One region of the Micromonospora sp. M42 genome, then DNA from elsewhere that is predicted to be linked to it. Evidence: riboswitches for the same ligand, from Rfam matches in the RefSeq annotation. Region 1 holds a riboswitch; the other holds the start of a gene.
The links. Region 1 has a riboswitch for cobalamin ahead of MCBG_RS11050 (magnesium chelatase subunit D family protein). Riboswitches for the same ligand answer to the same signal wherever they lie in the genome.

Region 1 (4,406 bases):
CCTCCGCCCAGCCCTCGGCGGCGTCCGCGGCGTGGTCCGCCTCGGTGCCGCTCTTACGGCTCCAGGACCATCCGGAGCCCATTTTGTGCCACTCGACTGGCCCGCCTTCGCCGGTCTGCTCGTGCAGCAGCCCGAGCCTCTCCAGGACGGTCTGCTCCCCGATGCGCCACTTGGCCGACTTCACGAACTGGAACACCCCGATGTCCCAGCCCTGGTTCCAAGCGCGCATCGCCATACCGAAGGCGGCGGTCGACTTGCCCTTGCCGTTTCCGGTGTGGACCATCAGCAGCGGCCGGTTGCGCCGCTGGCGGGTGGTGCTGCCGTCGTCCGGGACGGTGAGCGGCTTACCCTGCGGCATCAGGCCACCCCCGCCCGCGGAGCGGTCGCCGTGCGAACGACCCCGGTGAGCCCGTCGGCGGTCACTTCACCGAGCGGCACGTGCTCGGCCCTCAGATGAGTGGCAAGCCGGGCGGCGAGGCCGAGCCGGAATCGTCCGGTCTCGCAGTCCACGACGACGACCTGGACACCGCTGGTGGCGAGCGCGGCGGCGGCGCGGTGGGCACGACCCAGCGGGTCCGGGCCGGAGGTGGCGCGGCCGTCGGTCACCACGACGAGCAGGGGCCGGCGGGACGGGTCGCGCAGCGCCTCCCGGCGCAGCACCTCCCCACTGCGTTCCAGGCCCTCCGCGAGCGGGGTCCGGCCACCGGCCGGTAGGTCGGCCAGGCGGCGGGAGGCGACGTCGACCGAGCCGGTCGGTGGCAGGACGACCTCGGCGGTGTGCCGGCGGAACGTCACCAGTGCGACCTTGTCCCGGCGGCGGTAGGCGTCCAGCAGCAGCGACAGCACAGCGGTCTTGACCTGCTCCATGCGGCGGCGGGCCGCCATCGAACCGGACGCGTCCACGCACAGCAGCACGAGGTTCGACTCGCGCCCGACGGTCTCGGCCCGGCGCAGGTCGCCGGGCACGAGCGCGAGGCCGCGACCGCCGGTCAAGCCACCCCGGGAATGCTGATGCGGCGCCGCCGCGGTGATGGTGCCCGGCAGGTGCAGCCGGCCGTCGCCGGACGTGCGCCGCCGCTGCCCGGCGACACGGCCCTGCGGTGTTCGTGCCCGGGACCGCCGGCCGGCCTGACCGTCGCCGGTTCCTTTCACGACCAGCAAGCGGGCACGTGCGGGCTCGCCCGCGGATGCCATCGATGTGGCGGCCTGCCGTTCGGGCTCCGGTACGGGCGGGCTCTCGCCGGGAGAGCCGGGCACGTCCCCGGCCGATCCGTCGTGCCCGGTGTCGTCGGGCAGACCGCCGCCGGGACCGTCGGGTCCGGGGTCGGGGTCGTTGTGGCCGAGTAGGTCGTCCAGGCGGTCCTGGTCCAGGCCGGGCTCGTCGAAGGGGTTGCGGCGGCGGCGGTGCGGCAGCGCGAGACGGGCGGCGATGCGGATGTCCTCGAGTGTCACTCGCGTACGTCCCCGCCAGGCCGCGTGCGCCGCGGCGGCGCGAGCGGTGACGAGGTCCGCACGCAGGCCGTCCACGTCGAACGCGGCGCACAGCTCGGCGATCCTGGTCAGCGTCTCGTCGTCGAGCACGACACCGGCCAGCGAGCGCCGGGCGGCGGCCAGCCGGGTGCGCAGGGCTTCCTGCTCGCCGGCCCAGCGTGTGGCGAAGCCCTCCGGGTCGGCGTCGAATGCGAGCCGGCGGCGGACCGCCTGCACCCGCAGGACGGGGTCACGCGGGGCGGCGACCTCGACCGTCAGGCCGAACCGGTCGAGCAGCTGCGGGCGCAGTTCGCCCTCCTCCGGGTTCATCGTGCCGATCAACACGAACCGGGAGGCATGCTCGACCGAGACACCGTCGCGTTCGACGCTGACCCGGCCGGTCGCCGCGGCGTCGAGCAGCAGGTCGACCAGGTGGTCCGGCAGCAGGTTGACCTCGTCGACGTACAGCAGGCCACGATGGGCCCGGGCCAGCAGGCCAGGCTCGAACGCGACGACGCCGTCTCGCAGCGCGGCATCGAGCTTCAGCGATCCGGTCACCCGGTCGTCGCCGGCTCCGACGGGTAGTTCGACGAGGCGTACCGGCCGTTCGACGACGGGCGTGGGCACGTCGAACGGCCCGTCGGGGCAGACCGCCGAGGGATCGTCCGGGTCGATGGAGAACCGGTCGCCCGCATAGACCCGTACCGCCGGGAGCACCTCGGCGAGGCCGCGCACGGTAGTGGTCTTGGCAGTGCCCTTCTCCCCGCGGATCAGGACACCGCCGATGAGCGGATCGATCGCGACCAGGGTGAGGGCGAGAGTCATGTCGTCGGCGCCGACGACGGCACAAAAGGGGTACTGCGCTGGCATGTAGGGCTCCCGCTCGATCTGCCATGGCGGTCCACGACGCGGCATGCGCCGTGGATCGGATCGAGGCCGGTCTTCGGACTTCCCAGGTCAATGCCTGGATCACCGCAGCGGGCCCTGTGCCGGATTCTCACCGGCTTCCCAGATTCTCCCCGCGACCACGGTCGTGGGGCACCTCGAACCTGTGCATCACCATAGACGCCCCGGTGGCCGGGGCAAGGGCCGGTGGGCGGCTAGGGTGCATCTCCATGGAGGAGCGGGTGACCGTGGTGGGGATCGGGGCTGACGGGTGGGTGGGTCTGCCGGAGCCGTCCCGGGCGCTGGTGCGGGCGGCCGCGACGCTGCTCGGCGGGCGGCGGCACCTCGAGGCGGTGCCGCCCGTCGACGGCCAGCAGCGCGTGGCGTGGCCGTCGCCGCTGCGGGACAATCTGCCAGGTGTGCTCGCCTCCGCGCGAGGGCCGGTTGTCGTGCTGGCCTCCGGCGACCCGCTCGTGTCGGGTATCGGCACGACGCTGCTGGACGTCCTGGGCCCGGAGCGCGTGACGATCGTGCCCGGGGTCTCCTCGGTAGCCCTCGCCCGAGCACGTCTCGGATGGCCGGCCGAGTCCGTCACCACGGTCAGCCTGGTCGGCCGGGACCTACGGCTGATCGTGCCTGCGCTCTCGGCCGGGCGCCGGCTGCTCGTGCTGTCCAGCGACGAGACGACACCCGCGGCCGTGGCCGCGGTGCTGACCGGGCTCGGTTGGGGGCAGTCCAGGCTGGTCGTGCTCGGTGACCTCGGTGCCGCCGGTGAGTCGTGTACCGCGACCACCGCGGCCGGGTGGGACCTGAACGACGTGCCGCGGTTGAACGTTCTCGCTGTCGAAGCTTGCGGTGCCGGTCCGGGCTGGGCCTCGGGCGGCGTGTTGCCCGACGACGCGTTCGAGCACGGCGGGCAGATCACCAAACGTGACCTGCGGGCCAGTGCCCTGGCCCGGCTCGCGCCCGCGCCCGGTCAGCTGCTGTGGGACGTCGGCGCCGGCAGCGGCTCGATCGGTGTGGAGTGGATGCGGGCCTGGCCGACGGCACGGACGATCGCGGTGGAGCCCCGCTCCGACCGGGCCGCGCTGGTGCACCGCAACGCCGCTGCCCTCGGCGTGCCGGGTCTGTGTCTGGTCGAGGGTTCGGCGCCCGGGGCCCTGTCCGGCCTGGACCGTCCCGACGCGGTGTTCGTCGGCGGCGGGGCCACCGTCCCCGGCGTGCTGGACACCTGCTGGGATGCGCTCGGCGCCGGTGGACGGCTCGTCGTGCACGGTGTCACCGCCGAGACCGAGGCGGTGCTGCTGAAGCAGCACAGCCGGCGCGGCGGTGAACTCGTCCGCCTGCACGTCGAACGCGCCGAACCGCTCGGCGGCTTCACCGGCTGGACGCCCGCACGGGCAGTCAGCCAGTGGTCCATCGTCAAGGGAGATTCATGACCGTCCATTTCGTCGGGGCCGGGCCCGGCGCCGCCGACCTGCTCACCCTCCGCGCGGTACGCCTGCTCGAGTCCGCCGACGTGTGCCTGTACCCGGGCACGTACCTCGACGCCGAGGTGCTGGAGCACTGCCGTGACGACGCCCGGCTGATCGACACCCAGCACCTCGACCTGGACCAGATCACCACGCACCTGGTCCAGGCACACGCCGACGGGTCCGAGGTCGTACGGCTGTGCTCCGGTGACCCGTCGCTGTACTCGGCGGTGCACGAGCAGGCACGCCGGCTCGACGCCGCCCGGGTCCCGTGGGACGTCACGCCCGGCGTGCCGGCCTATGCGGCTGCTGCCGCCGCCGTCGGCGCCGAGCTGACCGTCCCGGAGCTGGCCCAGTCGGTCGTGCTCACCCGCGCGCAGGCCCGGTCCACGGTCATGCCGTCGGGAGAGAAGCTCGCCGCGTTCGCCGCGACCGGCGCGACGCTCGCCCTGCACCTGGCGGTCACGCGTACCCGCGAGCTGGCCGCCGAACTGGCCGGCTACTACGGCCACGACTGCCCCATAGTCGTGGTGCACCGGGTGTCGCAGCCGCAGGAGCTCATCCTGCGCGGCACGCTGG
Region 2 (4,406 bases), 1.9 Mb from region 1:
GCTGCGCCGGGCGCTGCTCGACGGCGCCGAGGAGGGCTGAGGCGTGCTCGGACTGTCGGCGGCCACGCTCGCGGGATACCTGGCCGCGATCGTGGTGCTCATGCTCACCCCCGGGCCGGACATGATGTTCGTGCTCGCCAACGCCACCCGGTACGGCGCGCGGGCCGGGGCGGTGGCGGCGCTCGGGGTCGCGGCCGGGGAGGCGGTGCACGTCGCCGCCGTGGTGGCCGGACTCGCCACCGTGATCGCCGCGTCCCCGGTGCTGTTCACCGCGATCCGGTGGGCCGGTGCGGCGTACCTGATCGTGCTGGGCCTGCGGGCGCTGCGCGGCACGGGCCGGCCCGGCGTCGCGGCGGACGGGGCGGACGGCGGCGGCGCCGGGCGGGCGTTCCGGCGCGGGCTGCTCACGAACCTGCTCAACCCGAAGATGATCCTGTTCAGCGTGGCGTTCCTGCCGCAGTTCGTCCGGCCCGACGCGGGCCCGGTGGCGGCACAGCTGGTGCTGCTCGGCGCGCTGTTCGTCGCGGTGCAGCTCACCGTGGACCTGGCTCTCGGCGTGGGCGCCGGGCGGTTCGCCCGCCGCTGGGGCGACAGCCGCTGGTCGCGGCGGGTCGACCGGCTCTGCGCTGTCGCCTTCGTCGCGCTCGGTGTCCGGCTGGCCGCCGGCTGACGCTTGCTCGACTCCAGCTCGCCGAGATGGCGGCATCAGGAGGGCTCCGACCCCGCCACCTCGGCGAGCTGGTGAGGATCACGCTCCGGCGCCCGGGGCGGGGCGGCGGGCCGCTCGCGGTCCAGGTGCAGGCGCAGCAGCACCCAGCCCAGCGACACACCGCCGATGAACACGTACGCGGGCTGCGTGCCGAACGTGTCCCAGCAGGTGTGCAGCGTGACGGCGGCGGCGAAGGTGAGCAGGAACGCCGCCAGTCTCCGGCCGCCGGGCGCGGCGGCGAACGTGAACAACGCGGCGGCGGTCAGCCCGGTCCAGGCCAGGTGCGCGGCGGGCGCGGTGAGACCGCGAACCAGCAGCGTCCGCTCGACGGCGCCGAGGTTGCCCTCCGACCCGACGAACGCGGCGAACGCGTACCCCATGGTCTCCAGCGCGGCGAACCCGGCGCCGGAGGCCACGCCGATCACCAGGCCCTGCGCCGGTGACCGGTGCCGCCGCCACAGCAGCAGGATGCCGGCCGGCACGATCAGCTTCGCGGTCTCCTCGGCCAGGCCGACGAGCGCCATCGGCAGGACGCCGAGGCGGTGCAGCGTGCCGTACTCCAGCCAGCCGGCGGCGACCACGCCGACCACGCCGCCGAGAAGCGCGGCGACGCCGACGACGGAGCCGGGGACCGGGCGGCGGGCCGGCCGCCCCTGGGCGAAGGCCAGGAACGTGGCGGGCGCGACGCACGCGCCGAGCACGATCAGCGCCGGTACGAACGTGACGGTGCCGGTGCCGGACAGTGTCTCCAGCACCAGCAGGTGAAGCCCGACGCCGACGAGCAGGACCGCCACCCACGCCCAGCGGCGTCCGGTATTCCCCATACGCCGAGTATCGCGCCCGGCGGCGAGCGCCGGCATCGGGGGTAGGCACTGTGGACAGTGAGATCCATGCGACACGCCCGACACGACATCTGGTGTTGCCCAACCGCCCCCACCGCCATATATGGTGGTGCCGCAGCTGGTTCGGCCGAGCCCTCCGGGGCGGGGCCGAGGCAAGAGGGAACCCGGTGGAAATCCGGGACTGCCCCGCAGCGGTGAGTGGGAACGACAGCCGTCAACAGCACTGGGCCACCGGCCTGGGAAGCGACGGCCGGTAGGCGACCGGCGACCCCGGTCGGGCCCGCGAGTCCGAAGACCTGCCAGCGCGCCGTGCGCCTCCGCGTACGGCGGCCGGAGGTCGCGCGGGACGACCGACGCCAGCAGCCGGGCCGGCCGCGCCGTGCCCGTTGGCGTCTCCCGCCGTCTCCAGACGGTGACAGCGAGGAGAGGTCATGACTGTCGTGCAGGAAAGCCCGCCGGCCACCGGCGGCGGGTCCGAGGCCCGCCGGCCGGCGATGCGGGTACGCAAACGGGACGGCGACACCGAGCCGGTGGACGTCGGCAAGATCGTCCGGGCGGTCGAACGCTGGGTCGCCGACCTGGACGAGGTGGACCCGCTGCGGGTGGCCACCAAGACGATCAGCGGGCTCTACGACGGGGCGACCACCGCCGAGCTGGACCGGCTGTCGATCCAGACCGCGGCGGAGCTGATCGGCGAGGAGCCGCAGTACTCGAAGCTGGCGGCAAGGCTGCTGGCCGCGTACGTGGACAAGGAGGTCCGCGGTCAGGGCGTGGCGAGCTTCAGCCAGTCGATCGCGTACGCGCACGGGCTGGGGCTGATCGGCGACGAGACGGCCGCGTTCGTCGCCCGGCACGCCCGCAAGCTCGACGACGCCGTGGACCCGGACGGCGACAGGCGGTTCGAGTACTTCGGACTGCGTACCGTGGCCGACCGCTACCTGCTGCGGCACCCGCAGTCGCGGCTGGTGGTGGAGACGCCGCAGTACTGGCTGCTGCGGGTGGCCTGCGGGCTGTCCCGCACCCCGGGCGAGGCGGTCGGCTTCTACCGGCTGATGTCCAGCCTGGCCTATCTGCCCAGCTCCCCCACGCTGTTCAACTCCGGCACCCGGCACACCCAGATGTCGTCGTGCTTCCTGGTCGACTCGCCGCGCGACGAGCTGGACTCGATCTACGAGCGCTACCACCAGGTGGCGAAGCTGTCGAAGTTCTCCGGCGGTATCGGCATCGCCTGGTCGCGGGTGCGCGGCCGGGGCGCGCTGATCCGGGGCACGAACGGCCGGTCCAACGGCATCGTGCCGTTCCTCAAGACGCTCGACGCCGGGGTGGCCGCGGTCAACCAGGGCGGCCGGCGCAAGGGCGCGGCCTGCGTCTACCTGGAGCCGTGGCACCCGGACGTGGAGGAGTTCCTGGAGCTGCGGGACAACACCGGCGAGGAGTCCCGGCGTACGCACAACCTCAACCTGGCCAACTGGATCCCGGACGAGTTCATGCGCCGGGTCGAGGCCGACGGCGAGTGGTCGCTCGTCGATCCGTCGGACGCCCCGGAGCTGCCCGACCTGTACGGGGAGGCGTTCGACGCCGCGTACCGGGCGGCGGAGAAGAACGCGGTCCGCACGGTACGGGCCCGGGACCTGTACGGGCGGATGATGCGCACGCTCGCGCAGACCGGCAACGGCTGGATGACGTTCAAGGACGCCGCGAACCGGCTGTCCAACCAGACCGGTGAGCCGGGCAACGTGATCCACCTGTCCAACCTGTGCACCGAGATCCTGGAGGTGAACGACGACGCCGAGACGGCGGTGTGCAACCTCGGCTCGGTGAACCTCGGCGCCCACGTCACCGCCGACGGGGTGGACTGGGAGCGGCTGCGCGCCACGGTCCGCACCGCTGTGGTGTTCCTCGACCGGGTGATCGACATCAACTACTACCCGGCCGAGCAGGCGGCGGCGTCGAACCCGCGCTGGCGGCCGGTCGGGCTCGGCCTGATGGGGTTGCAGGACGCGTTCTTCACGCTGCGCCTGCCGTTCGACTCCCCCGAGGCGAAGGAGCTGTCCACCCGGGTGCAGGAGGAGATCCTGCTGACCGCGCTGGAGACCTCCGCCGGGCTGGCCGAGCAGTTCGGGCCGCATCCGGCGTACCCGCAGACCCGGGCCGCGAAGGGTGACCTGCACCCGGACCTGTGGGGCGCGGAGCCGGCGCAGGCCGGACGGTGGGCGGCGCTGCGCGAGCGGATCGCCGCAGGCGGGCTGCGCAACTCGCTGCTGGTGGCGATCGCACCGACCGCCACCATCGCCTCCATCGCCGGCTGCTACGAGTGCGTGGAGCCGCAGGTGTCCAACCTGTTCAAGCGCGAGACGATGTCCGGGGAGTTCCTCCAGGTCAACACGTACCTGGTGCGGGAGCTGAAGGCCCGCGGACTGTGGACGCCGCAGGTCCGCGACCGGATCAAGCGGGCCGAGGGCTCGGTGCAGGACATCACCGAGCTGCCCGCGCCGGTGCGGGAGCTGTTCCGCACCGCCTGGGAGCTGCCGCAGCGGGCGCTGATCGACCTGGCCGCCGCGCGGGCGCCGTTCGTCGACCAGTCCCAGTCGCTCAACCTGTTCCTGAGCGCGCCGACCATCGGCAAGCTGTCCTCGATGTACCTGTACGCCTGGAAGGCCGGGCTGAAGACCACCTACTACCTGCGTTCCCGTCCCGCCACCCGCATCCAGCAGGCCACCGTCGCCCCGGTGCCCGCCCCGGTGCCCGGCGTGGTCTCCGCCGTGAGCGACGACGAGGCGCTGGCCTGTTCCCTGGAGAACCCCGAGAGCTGCGAGGCATGCCAGTGACCACCACCGCACCGACCCGGCACATGC

Region 2: it holds a riboswitch for cobalamin, as region 1 does, so the genes downstream of both, MCBG_RS01835 (ribonucleoside-diphosphate reductase subunit alpha) here and MCBG_RS11050 (magnesium chelatase subunit D family protein) in region 1, are expected to answer to the same signal.

The regions. Positions count from the first base shown of each region.
Region 1 is NZ_KK037233.1:2,443,142-2,447,547, reverse strand. It holds gene cobO (cob(I)yrinic acid a,c-diamide adenosyltransferase) at 1-358, opposite strand, end outside; gene MCBG_RS11050 (magnesium chelatase subunit D family protein) at 358-2,340, opposite strand; cobalamin riboswitch at 2,387-2,531, opposite strand; gene MCBG_RS11045 (bifunctional cobalt-precorrin-7 (C(5))-methyltransferase/cobalt-precorrin-6B (C(15))-methyltransferase) at 2,586-3,794, shown strand; gene MCBG_RS11040 (cobalt-precorrin-4/precorrin-4 C(11)-methyltransferase) at 3,791-4,406, shown strand, end outside.
Region 2 is NZ_KK037233.1:496,529-500,934, reverse strand. It holds gene MCBG_RS01850 (acyl-CoA thioesterase) at 1-40, shown strand, start outside; gene MCBG_RS01845 (LysE family translocator) at 44-670, shown strand; gene MCBG_RS01840 (PrsW family glutamic-type intramembrane protease) at 706-1,533, opposite strand; cobalamin riboswitch at 1,654-1,870, shown strand; gene MCBG_RS01835 (ribonucleoside-diphosphate reductase subunit alpha) at 1,983-4,379, shown strand; gene MCBG_RS01830 (ribonucleotide-diphosphate reductase subunit beta) at 4,370-4,406, shown strand, end outside.